DNA from 3 places in the Streptomyces sp. DSM 118878 genome. Region 2 is predicted to be linked to each of the others. Evidence: riboswitches for the same ligand, from Rfam matches in the RefSeq annotation. Region 2 holds a riboswitch; each other region holds the start of a gene.
The links. A riboswitch is a leader RNA that binds a small molecule or an ion and turns the genes downstream of it on or off. The one in region 2 is predicted to bind cobalamin.
Positions count from the first base shown of each region.

Region 1 (6,373 bases), 3.0 Mb from region 2:
CGCTGGCGTGGACGTTCCATCTGCTCACCGAACACCGAGAACAGGAAAGGCAGTTGATTGACGAAGTAAATTCCGTGGCCCCGGGCCGCGCGATCACTTTCGCCGATCTCGGCGAGCTGCGGCACACCCGCAATGTGGTGACCGAGGCCATGCGTATCCGTCCGGCGGCCTGGATATTCACGCGCAGGTCCGTGGCCGAAACCGAACTGGGCGGCTACCGTATTCCGGCTGACGCGGACATCGTCTACAGCGTCTACGCGATGCAGCGCGACCCGCGTTCCTTCGAGCGGCACCTGGAGTTCGACCCGGACCGCTGGAACCCGGAACGCGCCGCGGACGTACCGGAGTTCGCCATGATGCCGTTCGGCGTCGGTAACCGTAAGTGCCCGGGGGACCACTTCAGCCTGGCCGAACTGACGCTGATCCTGGGGACCGTGGCGCCGAAGTGGCGCCTGGAGCCGGTCGCGGAGACCGACACGGACACCCGCGTCGGCATCACCCTGCACCCCAAGAAGCTCCTCATGCGGGTGCGGCCCCGCTGAACCGAGGGGTGTGCCCGCCCCGCCCCCGTGACGGGGGCGGGCACACCCGGACCGGTCCGCGCCGAGGTGATGACCCAGGCTCTCAGAACTCGTCGTCGAAGGAGACCGAGCCCTCCACCGCGACCTGGTACGCCGAGGGCCGCCGCTCGAAGAAGTTGGTCAGCTCCTGCACGCCCTGGAGCTCCATGAAGGAGAACGGGTTCGACGAGCCGTAGACCGGCGCGAAGCCGAGCCGCTGGAGCCGCTGGTCGGCGACGCACTGGAGGTACTCGCGCATCGAGTCGGTGTTCATGCCCGGCAGGCCGTCGCCGCACAGATCACGGGCGAACTGGAGCTCGGCCTCCACGGCCTCCTTCAGCATGTCCGTGACCTGCGTCCCCAGCGCGTCGTCGAAGAGCTCGGGCTCCTCCTTGCGGACGGTGTCGACGACGTCGAAGGCGAAGCTCATGTGCATCGTCTCGTCGCGGAACACCCAGTTCGTGCCGGTCGCGAGGCCGTGCAGCAGGCCGCGGCTGCGGAACCAGTAGACGTACGCGAAGGCACCGTAGAAGAACAGGCCCTCGATGCACGCGGCGAAGCAGATGAGGTTGAGCAGGAAGCGGCGCCGGTCGGCCTGGGACTCGAGCCGGTCCATCTTCTCGACGGAGTCCATCCACCGGAAGCAGAACTCCGCCTTCTCGCGGATGGAGGGGATCTCCTCCACCGCGTCGAAGGCCGCCGCGCGGTCCTCCGGGTCGGGGAGATAGGTGTCGAGCAGCGTCAGATAGAACTGCACGTGCACGGCCTCCTCGAAGAGCTGACGGCTCAGGTAGAGCCGCGCCTCGGGGGAGTTGATGTGCTTGTAGAGCGTGAGCACCAGGTTGTTCGAGACGATCGAGTCACCGGTCGCGAAGAACGCGACGAGACGGCCGATCATGTGCTGCTCGCCGGGCGAGAGCTTCGCGAGGTCGGTGACGTCGGAGTGGAGGTCGACCTCCTCCACGGTCCAGGTGTTCTTGATCGCGTCCCGGTAGCGCTCGTAGAAGTCCGGATAGCGCATGGGGCGCAGGGTCAGCTCGAAGCCCGGGTCGAGGAGGTTCTTCGTGCTGTTGGTCGTGGTGCTCATTACTGGCAGGCCTCGCAGGACTCGGGGTTTTCCAGGGAGCAGGCGACGGCGTCTTCGGCTGCCGTGACCTGCGCGGGGGCGGGGGCGGTGGCGGCGGTCGCACCGGAGCCGGCCGCGCGGGCGATGCGCGTGGCGGGGCGCGAGCGCAGGTAGTACGTGGTCTTCAGGCCCCGCTGCCAGGCGTAGGCGTACATGGAGGAGAGCTTGCCGATGGTCGGCGTCTCCAGGAACAGGTTCAGGGACTGCGCCTGGTCGAGGAACGGCGTGCGCGCGGCGGCCATGTCGATGAGGCCGCGCTGCGGGAGCTCCCACGCCGTGCGGTACAGCGCGCGCACGTCCTCGGGGATCCAGCCGAAGCCCTGCACGGAGCCGCTGGCCTCGCGCAGTGCCTCGCGGGTCTGCGCGTCCCAGACGCCGAGCCGCTTCAGCTCCTTCACCAGATAGGCGTTGACCTGGAGGAACTCACCGCTGAGCGTCTCGCGCTTGAAGAGGTTGGAGACCTGCGGCTCGATGCACTCGTAGACGCCCGCGATGGACGCGATGGTGGCGGTCGGCGCGATGGCGAGCAGCAGCGAGTTGCGCATGCCGGTCACGGCGATACGTTCCCGCAGCGCGGCCCAGCGCTCCGGCCACGTCAGGTCGACGTCGTAGTGATCCGGGTGCAGGACGCCGCGCGCGGTGCGGGTCTTCTCCCAGGCGGGGAGGGGGCCGCTCCGCTCGGCGAGGTCGGCGGAGGCCTCGTACGCGGCGAGCATGATCCGCTCGGCGATGCGGGTGGACAGGGCGCGCGCCTCGGGGGAGTCGAAGCCCAGCTTGAGCTGGAAGAAGACGTCCTGGAGGCCCATCGTGCCCAGGCCCACCGGGCGCCACTTGGCGTTGGAGCGCCGGGCCTGGTCGGTCGGGTAGAAGTTGATGTCGACGACGCGGTCGAGGAAGGTGACGGCGGTACGGACGGTCTCGTCGAGCCGCTGCCAGTCGATGTCACCGGCGGCCGTGTCCACGAACGCGCCGAGGTTGACCGAGCCGAGGTTGCAGACCGCCGTCTCGCCGTCGTCCGTGACCTCCAGGATCTCCGTGCAGAGGTTGGAGGAGTGCACGGTGTGGCCGGGCTCCGCCGTCTGGTTGGCGGTGCGGTTGGCGGCGTCCTTGAACGTCATCCAGCCGTTGCCGGTCTGCGCGAGGGTGCGCATCATGCGGCCGTACAGCTCCCGGGCCGGGAGGGTCTTCTTCGCGAGCCCGGCGGCCTCCGCCCCGCGGTAGGCGGCGTCGAACTCCTCGCCCCACAGATCCACGAGGTCGGGCACGTCGGCGGGGGAGAACAGCGACCAGTCCTGGTCGGCGGCGACCCGGCGCATGAACTCGTCCGGGATCCAGTGCGCGAGGTTGAGGTTGTGCGTGCGGCGCGCGTCCTCACCGGTGTTGTCCCGCAGTTCGAGGAACTCCTCGATGTCGGAGTGCCAGGTCTCCAGGTAGACCGCGGCGGCGCCCTTGCGCCGGCCGCCCTGGTTCACGGCGGCGACCGAGGCGTCGAGGGTCTTCAGGAACGGCACGATGCCGTTGGAGTGGCCGTTCGTGCCGCGGATCAGCGAACCGCGGGAACGGATGCGGGAGTACGAGAGTCCGATGCCGCCCGCGTGCTTGGAGAGGCGCGCGACCTGGTGGTAGCGGTCGTAGATCGAGTCCAGCTCGTCCAGCGGGGAGTCGAGGAGGTAGCAGGAGGACATCTGCGGGTGGCGGGTGCCGGAGTTGAAGAGCGTCGGCGACGAGGGCAGGTAGTCCAGGCGGCTCATCAGGCCGTACAGCGCGGCGACCTCGTCCACCGCGCGGGCACCCTCGTCCTCCGCGAGGCCGCTCGCGACGCGCAGCATGAAGTGCTGCGGGGTCTCGATGACCTGGCGGGTGAGGGGGTGGCGCAGCAGATAGCGGCCGTGCAGGGTGCGCAGGCCGAAGTAGCCGAAGCGGAAGTCGGCGCCGTCCGCGAGAGCCGCGTCCACCAGCGCGTCGAGCCGGGCCGCGTGCTCCGTCACGAACGACGCCGTGCGGTCGGCGATCAGACCCTCGCGGTGGCCCACCGCGATGGAGTCGGTGAAGGAGCGCACGCCCTGCGTCGCCGCTTCCTCGCGGATGCCGATCGAGAGCAGCCTGGCCGCGAGCTTCGAGTACTCCGGGTCCTCGGAGATGAGCCCCGCGGCGGCCTCGGTGGCGAGCTCCCGCAGCTCCGCCTCGTCGGCACGGGCCGAGCGGCCCCGCAGCGCGGCGGCGGCGACCCGGCCGGGGTCGGCGTCGGGCAGGTCGGCGGTGAGGTCGGTCAGGGTGCGCAGCAGCGCGGTTCCCGGGCCGTCGGTTCCTTCGCCGCCCTCGGCGGTCGGCGGCTTCGTCGCTGACGCTGGTTCGGCAGGCGCGATGGTCACGTGGGGCACTCCCTCGCTCGGCTCTGGGCCAGGGGAGGGGAAGGCGCACGGGCAGCACGCGCGCAGGGCGGTGCACCACGTCCACCGGCCCACTCCGCGAGGCCCGGACGGTCGGCACCCGGGCCGGACGGCACGGGTGCGCTGCCGACAGGTCTTCGGACTCCGCGTACGCCAAATGCGTACACGTACACCGTTGCGGGACAGTTCCGGACTTGCACCGGATTCCCCTGCGGCGACAGCGAGCATGAGCATACATCTTGTGCTGGCTCGCCGAAGCGGGCCCACATCTTGTGTCGGTACGCGGAGATGACGCAGGGCCGCCGGTTGCCCGGCGGCCCTGCGTCATCTCCGGAGAGGGCCCCCGGGGGCCCGTGCGAGGGGTGCGGTCAGTGGGCGGCGCCCGCGGTGGCCGGGGGCAGTTCCGTGGCGACGCCGGGGTCTCCCGCGTCCGCGGTGTAGTCCTCGGGCGAGGTCTCGTCGATGCCGTCGGGGGCCTTCATGGCCCTCAGGACGAAGGTGAGGACCACCGTCACGACGACGTTCAGGACGAACGCGGTGAGGCCGATGTAGCCGATCTCGCCGATGCCGGGGATCTCGTCGGAGGAGCCGCCGAAGTGCTTCTGCGAGGGAGAGGCGACGCCGTACGCGGCCAGGGTGCCGTAGAGCATGCCGACCGCCCATCCGGCCAGCAGCGCCCAGCGGTGGAACCAGCGCGTGAACAGGCCGCCGACCAGCGCGGGCATGGTCTGGAGGATCCAGATGCCGCCGAGGAGCTGGAAGTTGATCGCGACGGTCTTGTCCATGGTGAGGACGAAGGCCAGCGCGCCGACCTTCACCAGGAGCGAGACCAGCTTGGAGACCTTGGTCTCCTGCGCGGGCGTCGCGTCCGGCCTGATGAAGTCCTTGTAGATGTTGCGGGTGAAAAGGTTCGCGGCGGCGATCGACATGATGGCGGCGGGGACGAGCGCGCCGATGCCGATCGCGGCGAAGGCGACGCCCGTGAACCAGTCGGGGAACATGTTCTCGAAGAGCTGCGGGATCGCGAGCTGCCCGTTCTCCACCTTGACCCCGGCCGCGATCGCCATGAAGCCGAGCAGCGCGAGCAGGCCGAGCATCAGCGAGTACAGCGGCAGGATCGTGGTGTTGCGGCGGATCACGTCGCGGCTCTTGGAGGAGAGCGTCGCCGTGATCGAGTGCGGGTACATGAAGAGCGCGAGCGCGGAGCCGAGGGCCAGTGTCGCGTACGTCCACTGCCCGGTCTGCGCCGGCGCCAGGCCCGCGACGGGTTTGCCCGCGGCGTCGTTGGCGGCGGAGAACTTGGCGTCGGCCGCCCGGAAGATCTCGTCGAACCCGCCCAGCTTGATCGGGATGTAGATGATCGCCACGGCGATGACGAGGTAGATCAGGCCGTCCTTCACGAACGCGATCAGGGCGGGGGCGCGCAGACCCGAGGAGTACGTGTACGCCGCGAGCACCGCGAAGGCGATGAGGAGCGGCAGGTCCTTGATGAACCAGTTGGTGTCGGGGCCGCCGCCGACGCCCATGACGTCCAGCACGGCCTGGATGCCCACGAGTTGGAGCGCGATGTACGGCATCGTGGCGAGGATGCCGGTGACCGCGACCGCCAGGGAGAGCCCCTTGGAGCCGAAGCGTCCGCGCACGAAGTCCGAGGTCGTCACATAGCCGTGCTTGTGCGAGACCGACCAGAGCCGCGGCAGGAAGGTGAAGATCAGCGGGTAGACGAGGATCGTGTACGGCACCGCGAAGAAGCCGGCCGCGCCCGCCGCGTAGATCGCCGCGGGCACGGCGACGAAGGTGTACGCGGTGTAGAGGTCGCCGCCGAGCAGGAACCAGGTGACCCAGGTGCCGAACGAGCGGCCGCCGAGGCCCCATTCGTCCAGGCTCTCGGTCTCGGCCCTGCGCCAGCGCGCGGCGAGGAAGCCCATCACCGTGACGGCGATGAAGAAGAAGATGAAGACGGCGAGCGCGATGCCGTTGACACCGCCGGCGCCTGCTGCGAGGACGTTCATCGGCCCGCACCCCCCTGGACCTGCTCGGTCTTGCGGGCGCGCTGGTCACGCTGCCACAGTTTGTAGGCGATCATCGTGAGCGCCGTGGAGATGACCACCCACAGCATCTGGTACCAGTAGAAGAACGGGATGCCGATGAAGGTCGGGTCGATCTTGGCGTACGAGCTGACCCAGAGCATCGCCACGAACGGCGCGACAAGGCAGACCGCGATGACCACGCGGACCGGCGTGACCACCGGTCTGTTCACTTCAGGCGCATCTGACATATCGCGGCTCCCGTTCACT
Region 1 covers NZ_CP193622.1:5,759,693-5,766,065, forward strand. The annotation lists gene ACRAKF_RS25740 (bifunctional albaflavenone monooxygenase/terpene synthase) at 1-542, shown strand, start outside; gene ACRAKF_RS25745 (ribonucleotide-diphosphate reductase subunit beta) at 625-1,647, opposite strand; gene ACRAKF_RS25750 (ribonucleoside-diphosphate reductase subunit alpha) at 1,647-4,058, opposite strand; cobalamin riboswitch at 4,188-4,310, opposite strand; gene mctP (monocarboxylate uptake permease MctP) at 4,445-6,088, opposite strand; gene ACRAKF_RS25760 (DUF3311 domain-containing protein) at 6,085-6,354, opposite strand.
Region 1: another riboswitch for cobalamin. It lies ahead of ACRAKF_RS25750 (ribonucleoside-diphosphate reductase subunit alpha); the one in region 2 lies ahead of ACRAKF_RS12095 (ABC transporter substrate-binding protein).

Region 2 (6,373 bases):
TGCCCCCGCTGGCCGGCATGGTCATCTCGGCGACCGGCTACCGCACCACAGGCCAGCGGCCGGCCCTGCACCGAGGCCTCCCCTCCCCGTACCTGACGGTGATCTTCTCCCTCGACGGCCCCATCGCCACCGGCCACACACCCGCCCAGGCCACCGGCGCGGACGCCATCCGCACCGACATCATCGTGGGCGGCCTCCACCAGCGCCCCGCCCATGTCGTCCAGCCCGAGCACGAGGCCGGCATCCAGCTCGCCGTCCACCCCCTCGCGGCCCGCGCGCTCCTCGGCCTGCCCGCGGCCGCGCTGACCGGTGAGCTCGTCGTCCACGGCACGGACGTGTTCGGCGAGCGCGCCGCCGAGCTCCGTGAGCGACTCTGCGAGCTCGACGACTGGGAGGACCGCTTCGCCGCCCTCTCCGCCTACCTGCGCCGCCGCGCCGCCGACGACCGGGCGGCCGGTTCCGTACGCCCGGAGGTAGCCGAGGCCTGGGCCTGGCTGGCAAGGCACCGCGGCGCGGGCACCCTCGGCGGCCTGTCCCGGCACGTGGCGCTCAGCGAACGCCGCCTGACCTCGCTCTTCCGCGCCGAGACGGGCCTCGCCCCGAAGCAGGTGGCGCGCCTGATGCGATTCCAGCACGCCAAGACCGCCGTGGTCCGCGCCGCCGGGACGGGCACCCCGCAGGACCTGGCCCGGATCGCGGCCGACTGCGGCTACTACGACCACTCCCACCTCGTACGGGACTTCCGGCAGTACACGGGAGCCAGCCCCACCGGCTGGCTGGCCGAAGAGTGCCGGAATATCCAAGCCGGGGCACACAGCCCGGACGGAGAGTAAAAGGCATGGACACCACACAGAACCCCACCCAGAACCCCCCACCCGCCCCCACCATCTGGCCCACCTTCCAGGCCGAGGACGCCCACGCGCTGATCGACTTCCTCGTCGGCACCGTCGGCTTCCTGCGCACCGCCGTGTACGAGGACGGCGACCGCGTCGCCCACGCCCAGCTCGACTGGCCGGAGGGCGGCGGGATCATGCTCGGCTCGTACGACCCGGCCGCGGCCGACGGCACGTGCGGCAAGCCCGGTACCTCCGGCGCCTACGTCGTCACCGACCAGGTGGACGCCCTGTACGCCCGCCTGACCGAGGCCGGCGTGAAGATCACCGCGGAGATCGGGGACAAACCGTACGGCAGTCGTGAGTTCGGCATCGCCGATCCCGAGGGCAACCGCTGGTTCTTCGGCACCTACCGCGGGGAGCCGAGGCCCGGCCAGACCCTCTGAGCCCGCGTGATAACTTGCGCAAGCCAGTCAAACCCACACTTGGGCCAGGGAATCCGGTGCGAATCCGGAACTGACGCGCAGCGGTGAGGGGGACGGGCGGAGCACACGGCCACTGGGCGTCCACGGACGCCCGGGAAGGCGTTCCGCCCGGTCGATCCCGAGTCCGAAGACCTGCTGGCGCCTCTGCCCGCACACCGGGCGGCAGAGGCCGTGACGCAGGCCAGGCTCCGCGTATGAGCCGTGAGACTCAAGGGATCACGTGTCCTCGAAAGCCCGAATACTTCAGTCGACCCTGTTGACCCTGTGCTGCGCGGGAGTGCTCGCGACGCTGACCGCCTGCGGCGGCGGTTCCGCCGGCGAGGGCGGGACGGCAGGGGCCGCGCGGGACGGCTACCCCGTGACGGTCGCCTCCTGCGGCGAGAAGACCGAGGTCAAGGCCCCGCCCCAGCGAGCCGTCTCGCTCGACCAGGGCTCCACGGAGATCCTGCTCTCCCTCGGCCTCGCCGACCGCATGGCGGGCACCGGCACCTGGACCGACCCGGTCCTGAAGAACCTGGAGAAGGACAACGCGGGGGTGGAGCGGCTCGCCGACCGCTACCCCGCCTTGGAGAAGGTCCTCTCCAAGGAACCCGACTTCGTCAGCGCCTCCTTCCTCTACACCGTCGGCAAGGGCGGCGTCGCCGACCGCGCCAAGTTCACCGACCTCGGCGTCCCCGTCTACGTCTCGCCCAGCGACTGCGCGGGCAAGGACAACGACGGCGGCGGCGACGGCAAGCGCGTGAAGACCCTCACCATGGACACCGTCTACGGCGAGGTACGGGACCTGGCGAAGGTCTTCGGCGTCGAGAAGCGCGGCGAGAAACTGGTGGCGGAGCTGAAGGGCCGCGTGGCCAGGGCCACCGAGGACATCGACGCCTCCGACACCTCCCTCCTCTACTGGTTCGCCAACTCCGACGCCCCGTACATGGCGGGCTGCTGCGGCGCACCCGGGATCATCACGCGCGAGCTCGGCGCCGAGAACGTCTTCGACGACACCCACGAGGAATGGCCCCAGATCAACTGGGAGACCGTCGCCGACCGCGACCCCGACGTCCTCGTCATCGGCGACCTGACCCGCAAGTCGCAGTCGGCGGAGTCCGCCGCGGCGAAGATCAGGTTCCTTGAGTCCAACCCGGCGACCAAGAACCTGACCGCCGTCAAGAAGAAGCGGTACGTGCTGCTGAGCGGCCAGGCGATGAACCCCACGATCCGTACCGTCGACGGCGTCGAACAAGTGGCCGCCGGGCTGCGGAAGTTCGGGCTCGTCAAGTGACGTCCGCCGCCCCCGTGACGCAGGACCTGCCGCGCCGGGGCCTGCTGCGCCGGAATCCGCTGTGCCGCAGCCTGCTGTGGCCGGCCGGAGTCGCCGTACTCGTGCTCTCCGTGGCGGTGGCCGTCACCATCGGCCCCGCCGACATCTCCGTGGCCGACGTGTGGTCGGCGGTGGCCGCGCACCTCGGCTGGGGAGAGACGCGGCTCACCCCGATCAGGGACGGCATCGTCTGGAACCTGCGGATGCCGCGCACCCTGCTCGCCGCGGTCTGCGGCGCGGGCCTCGCGGTCTGCGGAGCGGTCATGCAGTCCCTGCTCCGCAACCCGCTCGCCGACCCGTTCGTCCTCGGGGTGTCCTCGGGCGCGTCCACGGGCGCGGTCGCGGTGGTGGTCCTCGGCGTCGGCGGGGGAGCGCTGTCGATTTCGACGGGCGCCTTCGCCGGGGCGCTGTGCTCGTTCGCCCTGGTGCTGCTCCTGAGCCACACCCTCGGCGGTTCCACGGACCGGGTCGTACTGTCCGGCGTGGCCGCCATGCAGCTCTTCTCCGCGCTGACGTCGTTCCTCATCCTCACCGCGGGCGACGCCGAGACCACCCGTGGCGTGCTGTTCTGGCTCCTCGGCTCGCTCAGCGGGGCCGGCTGGACGGACGTGTGGATGTGCGCGGCGGTGCTGGCCCTCGGTCTGCTGATCTGCCTGGGCCACGCCCGTACGCTCGACGCCTTCGCGTTCGGCCAGGAGGCGGCGGCGACCCTGGGCGTACGGGTGGCCCGCACCCGCCTCGTCCTCCTCTGCGTGACGGCGCTGCTGACCGCGGCCCTCGTCAGCTCGGCGGGCGCCATCGGCTTCGTCGGCCTGGTCCTGCCGCACGCCGCCCGCGCGCTCGTCGGCTCGGGCCACGCCCGGCTGCTCCCCGTCACGGCGCTCGCCGGGGCGGTCTTCCTGGTCTGGGTGGACACTCTGGCCCGTACGGCCCTCGATCCCCAGGAGGTACCGGTGGGCGTGGTGACGTCACTCATCGGAGTACCGGCGTTCGTGGCGGTGCTCTACCGGACGCGGAGGGTGTCGTGACGTCCGCTGTGACCGGGGAGGGCCTGCGTGCCGAACGCGTGGCCCGCGAGGCGGGCGGCCGCCTGGTCGTCGACGGCGTCAGCCTGGCCCCGCCGCCCGGCGCCACGGTCGGCCTCCTCGGCCCGAACGGCTCGGGCAAGTCGACGCTGCTGCGCGTCCTCGCCGGAGTCCTTGCCCCGGCCTCCGGGATCGTCACTCTGGACGGCCGGCCCCTGCCGGACACCCCGCGCCGCACGGTGGCGCAACGCATAGCGGTGGTGGAGCAACACGCCACGACCCAGGTCGAGTTGACCGTACGGGATGTGGTCCGCCTGGGCCGCATCCCGCACCGCCGCGCATGGTCGGCCCCGTCACCCGAGGACGAACGGGCGGTGACGGAGGCCCTGACCCGCACCGGCCTCGCGGACCGGGCGACCCAGTCCTGGCACACGCTCTCCGGCGGCGAACGCCAGCGCGTCCAGATTGCACGGGCCCTGGCCCAGGAACCCCGCGAACTCCTCCTGGATGAGCCGACGAACCACCTGGACATCCAGCACCAACTGGACCTGCTCACGCTGGTCGCCGAACTCCCCGTCACCAGCGTGATCGCCCTGCACGACCTCAACCTGGCGGCGATGTTCTGCGACCACCTGCTGATCCTGAAGGACGGCAGGGCGTACGCGACGGGCACTCCGGCCGAGGTGATCACGGAGAAGCTGATCGCGGACGTGTACGGGGTACGGGCGGTGGTGACGTCGGGGGAGACCGGCGGTGCCCCATCGGTCCGCTTCCTACGCGGCTGAGCCGATCCGGACCGCCCACAACCAGGCCAGACGCGCGGAACTGGCTCTTACGGCAAGTTGGTTGACGCCCGTAAATTCCCCGTAGTTCCCCGAAGGCCGCACGAGAATCCGAACGGAAGAGACCAGAAGCGATGCCAGAAGCGATGCCAGAAGCAGGGCAGGGAGCAAGGCCGGAACCACGAACGAAGCCGGCGTCGCCGTCTGAGTCTGAGTCGCCGTCGGCGGTGTCGGTGATCGCCCACCTGAGCGACACGCACCTGGACACACGCCCCGAGGACGGCGGCCGCAGCGAGGCCCGCATCCGCGCGGTGATGGACTACCTCAACGACCTCCCCTACGACCTGGACGCGGTGATAGTCACCGGCGACGTCACGGACCACGGGACTCCGTCCGAGTACGAGGAGGCCCGCAAGCTCCTCACCACCCGCCACCCCCTGCTGACCTGCCCCGGCAACCACGACGTGCGCCCCGCCCACCGCGAACACCTGCTGGGGGAGCCCCCGAGCCAGGCGCCGGTCAACCAGTCCTACGTGACGGACCGCTTCGTCCTGGCCCTGTGCGACACGTCAGTCCCCGGCAAGCACCACGGGAGACTGGAGGACGAGACCCTGCGGTGGCTGTCGGACACACTGGCAGAGGCCCCCGACGTCCCCGCGCTGATCGCCTTCCACCACCCACCGGTCCCGCTGCACACGCCGTACGTGGACGAGATCCGCCAGTTCGACGAGGCACGCCTGGCCGCCCTGACCGCCCGGCACCCGAACGTGACGGCGTTCCTGGCGGGCCACGCGCACACCGCCGCGGCCACGACGTTCGCGGGCAAACCCCTCCTGGTGGCCCCAGGCGTGGTCTCGACCATCCGCCTCCCCTGGGAACACCAGACCCACGCGACCCACCACGTACACAAGGACCTGCCCCCGGCAGTGGCCTTCCACGTCCTGGACCCGGACGGCCGCCTGACGACGCACTACCGCACGGTGTCGTCGACCTGACGGCCGCTTCGCCGCACGGCGGCGGCGAAGCGGTGTCGTGCGAGTGCCGACCACAGACGTCGGAGGCGGTGCCACCGGACTCGTTCGGAAAGCGGCGGAACAGCCCACGAAGTCACAGGTGAGGCCGGCGGCTCTTCCGTCCGTACTGTGTCGATGCGGGTCGAAGCCTCGGATCTCGCGGTGAGGGTCGGGCGGACTTCGTCGACGTGAGACAACTGGAAGCGAGGTCCGTCGGAGACGTCGGCCACCACAGAGGTGCGTAGCCGCACTCGGATGTACGTACCGTCGCGGCGGGCCAGCCGTACTTCCGCATGGCCGCCTTGTGGCGGGGTCCCCAACATAGTTCCGATGTCGTCCGGGTGCGTGAGGTCGAGCAGGGAATACCGTCGCATGGATGAGGCGGGGCGACCGAGCATGCGGCACAACGCGTCATTCGTCCGCAGGACCCTGCCGTGGCGATCGCCGCCCAGCTCGGCGATGGCGATACCCGAAGGAGCGTATTCAAAGGCTTGGCGGAAAGATTCCTCGCTCGCGCGCAAGGCTTGCTGTTCACGTTCGAGGCGAACCAGTGCGCGTTGCATATTGGCGCGCAGCCGGGCACCGCTGACAGCTGTACCGGAGTGATAGGCGTATCTGCGTAGGTGGCCGCGTGCATGGGGGGTGGGGCGGAGCCCGTTTCTCGGCATGTCAACGGATATGACACCGATGAATTCATTCCGGAAACCGGCCGTATACATGGGCGCGTAGAGACGATCCTGCGGATGCCACTCGTAGTCCAACTGGGGCAGAGGGCCTTCGGTCTGCCACTGGGGGACGTCGTCGTCGGCCAGAACCCAGCCTTCGGTGTGCGGTATGAAGCGCAGCAAGTCCCAGTCCTCACCCATGGACAGGCGCCGCTCCCAGGACTCACGGGAGCCGACACGGCCCGTCAGCATGGCCTC
Region 2 covers NZ_CP193622.1:2,762,234-2,768,606, reverse strand. The annotation lists gene ACRAKF_RS12105 (helix-turn-helix domain-containing protein) at 1-833, shown strand, start outside; gene ACRAKF_RS12100 (VOC family protein) at 839-1,279, shown strand; cobalamin riboswitch at 1,287-1,472, shown strand; gene ACRAKF_RS12095 (ABC transporter substrate-binding protein) at 1,539-2,591, shown strand; gene ACRAKF_RS12090 (FecCD family ABC transporter permease) at 2,633-3,658, shown strand; gene ACRAKF_RS12085 (ABC transporter ATP-binding protein) at 3,655-4,440, shown strand; gene ACRAKF_RS12080 (metallophosphoesterase) at 4,665-5,432, shown strand; partial or broken gene ACRAKF_RS12075 (PAS domain S-box protein) at 5,627-6,373, opposite strand, start outside.

Region 3 (6,373 bases), 2.1 Mb from region 2:
CCGCAGGCGAACTTCCCCAGGATGTCCTCCTCGCGCACGGTCGACGTGGCGGCGTCGAAGTTGACCGGGTTGGGCAGCTCGCTCATGACCTTCCAGCCGGTCAGCGCCCACCGTGACGTCTCCAGGGCGGCCTTCGCTCCGGTGTGCTCGTCGGGCGCCCAGGCCATCGGCACCTCCGCGTAGGCCGGGCCGCTGCCCCCGGCCTCCTTGTACTGCCGGATGATCTCCGGCTTCTCCTCCGTCGCGAACAGGCCGTCGCCCAGCTCCGCGGCGATGCGCGTCGACGCCTTGCCGCTGGCAGCCACCGCGATCAGGGGCAGCTCCTCGGGGAGGTCGAAGACGCGGGCGTCCTCAAGGCGCAGGTGCTTGCCCTCGTACGACCGGTAGCCCCCGCTCCACAGCAGCCGGATGATCTCCAGGGCCTCCCGGAACATCTCGTGCCGGGTGCGGACGGTGTCGGGGAAGCCGCGGCCGACCACATGCTCGTTCAGCCGCTCGCCCGAGCCGACGCCCAGCACGAAGCGGCCGTCCGAGACGAGGGCGAGGGTGGCGGCGGCCTGCGCGATGATCGCCGGGTGGTAGCGCACGGTCGGGCACGTCACTCCCGTCGCCAGCTCGATGCGCGAGGTCTTGGCGGCGATGGTGCCGAGCACGGTCCAGGCGAACGGCGAGTGCCCCTGGTTGTCGAGCCACGGATGGTAGTGATCGCTGATCTCGACGAAATCGAAGCCGGCTTCCTCGGCGAGAACCGCCTGCCGAACCAGTTCCTTGGGGCCGAATGCCTCGGCGGCCAGCTTGTAACCGATCTGCATTGCTTGCTCCTCGTTTCCTCGTGCGACGGCACCGTTTTCGTCCGCACCGAGGTACCCGGCGATTTCGACGCTTAACGCGCGCCTGTTCTCCCCATTCTTTTCATCCGGTCAGGTGCGCCGCATCCCGAGCTTCACGCCGCGATCCGAGGTTCACGCCGCATGGACCACAGGACCGGGCCGCCTCCGGGCAGCCGCATCTCTTCCTGCACGGAAAAGCCGAAGTGCTCGTAGAAAGGCAGATTGGACGGCTTGGAGGACTCCAGCCGGACCGGCAGACCCGCCGCGTCGGCCTGGGCGAGTCCGGACCGCAGCAGGTTCGCCCCGTGCCCCTGGCCGCGGGCGGCCGGATCGGCGCCGACGACGGCCAGGTACCAGTGGTCCTCCTCCGGAGCGTGCTCGGCGGCGGCCCGGGCGGCGTCACCGAACAGCTCGGCGCGCTCACCCAGGATGACCTGGAGCTCCTGGACCGTCTCCGCGTCCGGCACGGCCTTCGCCCGGCCCTCCGGCGGCACCCAGAAGGCGGCGGCGGCGCCGGTGCGCTCGCAGACCCCGTGGTGGACGTACTGCCTGGTGAAGAGGGTGGCGAAGTACCGTGCGAGGCCCGCCTCGCGCGAGGCGGCGTCGGGGAAGAACCAGCGCATCATCGGGTCGTCGTCGAAGGCCTCGGCGAGGACGCGGCTGATGAGCGGGGCGTCGTCGATCGTGGCCGGCTGCGGGCTGTTCGATATCGGCATACGGGCATTCTGCACCGCCGATGATCTTGGCTTGGCCCGGGGGTCAGGCTTGGCCCGGGGGTCAGGGATGGGCACGCGACGGGGCGCCCCCTCGCGTGAAGGGGGCGCCCCGCCATCATGTGCCGCCGGTCTCAGTGCTTGCCGGTGTCCTTGATTTTCTCCTTGGCCTGACGGGCGTCACCCTTGGTCTGTTCGGCACGGCCCTTGGCGGTGAGGCGTTCATTGCCCACGACGCGTCCGGCGGCCTCCTTGACCTTTCCGCTGATCTGCTCGGTCTTCGCCTGGTTCTTCTCGTTGGCGGCCATGTCGCTCACCTCCGGTGGTTCGGGATTGTGTGCTGCCTCTACGCGTGGCCGCCCATGGACGAGATAAACGTGCCTCACCAAGAGAATTCGGCGGCCGGTATTTCCGCGTGTCACACCGTTCCGGCTGGGAACCCCGCATGCGGGAACAGCGGGAGCGGAATGGAACGGTACGGAACGGAGCGGGGCATGGCCGGCGAGGACGAGGGACAGCGGATGCCGGGCGCTGTCCGGCGCTGGTCCGGCCGGGCGCGGCAGTGGTGGCAGCGGGCCCTGGCGACACCCGGCTACGAGCGTCACACCCTGCTGCTCATCTTCAAGAGCACGCTGGCCGCGACCCTGGCCTGGTTCATCTCCTACGACGTGCTGCACACGACGTCGCCCGCCTTCGCGCCGTTCTCCGCGGTGCTGATCATGCAGGTGACGGTCTATCAGTCGCTGCTCCAGTCCCTGCGCTATCTGGCGGCCGTGGCGGTCGGCGTGGCCATGGTGGCGGCCCTGGGGTCCATGATCGGCTCGGATCTGCTGACGTTCGTGGTCGTGGCGGTCATCGGCCTGACCATCGGGCGCTGGCCCGCGCTCGGCTCCCAGGGCCCCCAGGTCGCCACCGGCGCGTTCTTCGCCTTCTCCGTCTACGCCCTCGCCTCCTCCGACAGCCAGAAGATCACCCAGCTGGGGCAGATCGTCCTCCTCGTCCTGATCGGCTGCGGCATCGGTGTCATCGTCAACCTCACGGTCGCCCCGCCGATGCGGTACAGCAGTGCGGAGTCCGGCCTGCGCACGCTCTCCGCCGCCCTCGGCGACCTGGTGAGCGACATGTATCCCGTACTGCGCGAGAACGAGATCGACGCCGACCACTGCGCCCAGTGGCGCAGCAGGGCGGAGCAGACCGGCGGCATGATCACGCAGGCGCGGGACGGTTTCCGCACGGCGGAGGAGAGCCTCTACTACAACCCCCGGCTGCTGTTGCGCAGGAAGCGGGGCGACCATGTCTCGTTCGAGGGCTACGGGGCGGTCCTCGAAGCCCTGGTGCGTGCCCTGTACCAGGTCTCGTCGCTGACCCGCAGCCTCGACCAGTGGACCGAGCAGGAGGAGGGCAGGCTCGACGACGGCGCGTTCTTCGGCAGCTACGCCGACTTCCTCGAAAGCATCTCGAAGATCACCGACGTGCTCGCCGTACTCGGCGAGACCTCCCTCGCCGAGCAGGCTCGGCACCTGGGCGAACTGTCCGACGACGCCCAGGACTGCGCCCGCGCGGTGACCGAGCAGGCGGCCCGCTCAGGCCTGCCGCTGGCCGACCCGGCCCGCCCGTACGGAGTCCTCGTCGTCGAGGCGAACCGCCTGATGGAGGAGGTCCAGCACACCTGCGACGTGCTGAAGGACACGTGCTGACCTCCGGCCCGCGGTCCCGCGTTCCCGTGGTGGCCCGGCCCCGTGGTGGCTCGGTGGCTCGGGGCCCTCCGGGCGCCGTTCGCACCGTTTGTCCCCCGGGGGGCACGGGCACCCGACCCGGGTCACCGATCCCGGGCGGCACGCGGTGACCGACCATCCATGCCCCGACTCCCGCAGGAGGCCTCCCCATGCAAGAGGGCCAGCACGACGCCCGCACGAGCGGCCACGACACGCCGCAGGTCACGTCCGAGCCGACGCCTCCGTTCCCGGGGGACAAGCACGGCCCGCCGCCCGGCGTCGAGGCCGACATGTCCCCGCGGCCCCGCTACGAGGCACCGCGGTACAAGGCCGCCGACAAACTGCTCGACAAGGTCGCGCTGATCACCGGCGGCGACTCCGGGATCGGCCGGGCCATCTCCTGGCTCTACGCGCGCGAAGGGGCCGACGTCGCCATCGTCCACCTGCCCGAGGAGCAGCAGGACGCCGAAGAGACCAAGCGGCTCGTCGAGAAGGCCGGGCGCACCTGTCTGCTGCTGCCCGGCGACGTGAGCGACGCCGACTTCTGCCGCGACGCCGTGGCACGCACCGTGGCGGAGTTCGGGACGCTGAACATCCTGGTCAACAACGCCGCCTACCTGAACAGCAAGCTGGAGCTCGAACAGCTCAACGCCGAGGACTGGGACCGCACGTTCAAGACGAACGTGTACGCCTACTTCCACCTGGTCATGGCGAGCCTGCCGCACCTGGACGCGGGCGACGCGATCATCGCCACGGCCACGGAGGAAGCCCTGAAGGGCAGCACCACCATGATCGACTACGCGGCTTCGAAGGCGGCCCTGATCACCTTCACCAAGTCGATCGCGCCCCACCTCGCCAAGCGGGGCGTCCGCGCCAACGTCGTCGCCCCCGGACCCGTGTGGACGGTCCTCAACACGGCCGACCCGCACATGCCCGAGGACGGCCTCTCCCAGGTCGGCAGCGAGACCCCGCTGGGCCGTCCCGCCCAGCCGGAGGAGCTCGCGCCCGCCTACGTCTATCTGGCCTCCGACGGGGACTCCAGCTTCACCGTGGGCGAGGTCCTCGCCGTGACGGGCGGTGAGACCGACACCCGCTGACCACGGCGTGAGCATGGCCTGACCACGGCCTGACCACGGCCTGACCACGGTCTGGCCACGCACCTGACAGCGCGGGGCGCCCCTTCACCTCCGAGGGGGCGCCCCGCGCTTTCCGCGCGCCGGAGCACGCCACCGGACACCGCGATGACCTGGGGGTGAGTTGTCATGCCTCCATCTCGCGCACTACTGTCACCACGCCTTGGTGCTCGGGAAATCCGGTGTGATGCCGGTGCGGCCCTCGCCACTGTGATCGGGATGTCCGGCTCCAGCCCTCGCGGCAGCCACTGGGCGCACACGCGCCCGGGAAGGCGGAGTTCGGGCGGTACTACCCGTCAGCCAGGAGACCGGCCAAGGCACGTTGTCCATCCACGAGGTGCTGGAGAGGGTCTGCTGAGCCATGCATATCGCCGAGGGTTTCCTCCCGCCGGCGCACGCGATCGCCTGGGGCGTAGCGTCCGCGCCGTTCGTCGTCCACGGAGTCCGCTCCCTTACACGTGAGGTCAAGGAGCACCCCGAGAGCACGCTGCTCCTGGGTGCGTCCGGAGCCTTCACCTTCGTCCTGTCCGCCCTGAAGATCCCGTCGGTCACCGGGAGTTGCTCCCACCCGACGGGCACCGGCCTCGGCGCGATCCTGTTCCGCCCGCCGATCATGGCGGTGCTCGGCACGATCACGCTGCTGTTCCAGGCACTGCTGCTCGCCCACGGCGGGCTCACCACGCTCGGCGCCAACGTCTTCTCCATGGCGATCGTCGGGCCCTGGGCCGGATACGCCGTCTACCGGCTCCTGAAGCGGTACGACGTGCCGCTCATGGCGGCGGTCTTCTGCGGCGCCTTCGTCGCCGACCTGTCCACGTACTGCGTCACCAGCGTCCAGCTCGCCCTGGCGTTCCCCGACCCCGGCAGCGGGTTCCTCGGGGCGCTCGGCAAGTTCGGCGGCATCTTCGCCGTCACCCAGATCCCGCTGGCGGTCAGCGAGGGACTGCTCACCGTCCTCGTGATGCGGCTCCTCGTGCAGTCGAGCAAGGGAGAGCTCACGCGGCTCGGCGTACTGCTCCAGCGCAAGCGGACGGCCGCGGCCACCGCCACGGACAGCACCAGGACCGAGACGGGGGCCAACGCCTGATGAGCCGGAACGCGAAGATCAACACCCTGCTGCTCGTCATCGTCGCCGCCCTCGCGGTCCTGCCGCTCGTGCTGGGACTCGGCGACCACAAGGAGGAGCCGTTCGCGGGCGCCGACGCCCAGGCCGAGACGGCGATCACCGAGATCGACCCCGACTACGAGCCCTGGTTCTCCCCGCTGTACGAACCGCCGTCCGGCGAGGTCGAGTCGGCGCTCTTCGCCCTTCAGGCAGCGCTCGGCGCCGGCGTCCTCGCGTACTACTTCGGGCTGCGCAGGGGGCGCCGCCAGGGCGCGGAGCGCGAACGGGTGCGGGACGGCCACACCGAGCCGTCCGACGAGGTGCCCGACGAGCCGTCCGATGAGCTGTCCGATGAGGTGTCCGGCGACGCGGCGGACAGCCGCACCGGGGCCGGGCAGGTCTGATCGGCGGTGCTGCCCATCGACGCGGCGGCGCACAGCAGCCGCTGGCGCCGCCGTCACCCCGTGGACAAGGCCGTGCTCGGCCTCGGGCTCACCGCCCTCGCCGTCTCGCTGCCGCCCTGGCCGGGCGCGGCCCTCGTCCTCGTCACCGCGCTCGTGGTGCTGCTCGGCCCCGCGGGCGTACCGCCCCGCAAGCTGTGGCGCGCCTACCGCGTGCCGCTCGGCTTCTGCGTCACCGGAGCCCTGACCCTGCTCGTCCAGATCGGCGGCCCCGACGGGTTCGTCACGTTCGCCGAAGGCGGCCCCGCGCGCGCCGGGGGGCTGCTGCTGCGGACCTCGGCGGCCTCGCTGGGGGTGCTGCTGTTCGCCTTCACCACGCCCCTGTCGGACCTGCTGCCCCGCCTGGTCGGGGCGGGGGTGCCGGCGCCCGTGGTGGACGTCGCCCTCGTGACGTACCGGATGAGCTTCCTGCTCAT
Region 3 covers NZ_CP193622.1:689,018-695,390, reverse strand. The annotation lists gene ACRAKF_RS02965 (TIGR03557 family F420-dependent LLM class oxidoreductase) at 1-812, opposite strand, end outside; gene ACRAKF_RS02960 (GNAT family N-acetyltransferase) at 944-1,546, opposite strand; gene ACRAKF_RS02955 (CsbD family protein) at 1,678-1,851, opposite strand; gene ACRAKF_RS02950 (FUSC family protein) at 2,038-3,240, shown strand; gene ACRAKF_RS02945 (SDR family oxidoreductase) at 3,429-4,355, shown strand; cobalamin riboswitch at 4,539-4,722, shown strand; gene ACRAKF_RS02940 (energy-coupling factor ABC transporter permease) at 4,753-5,478, shown strand; gene ACRAKF_RS02935 (energy-coupling factor ABC transporter substrate-binding protein) at 5,478-5,900, shown strand; gene cbiQ (cobalt ECF transporter T component CbiQ) at 5,907-6,373, shown strand, end outside.
Region 3: another riboswitch for cobalamin. It lies ahead of ACRAKF_RS02940 (energy-coupling factor ABC transporter permease); the one in region 2 lies ahead of ACRAKF_RS12095 (ABC transporter substrate-binding protein).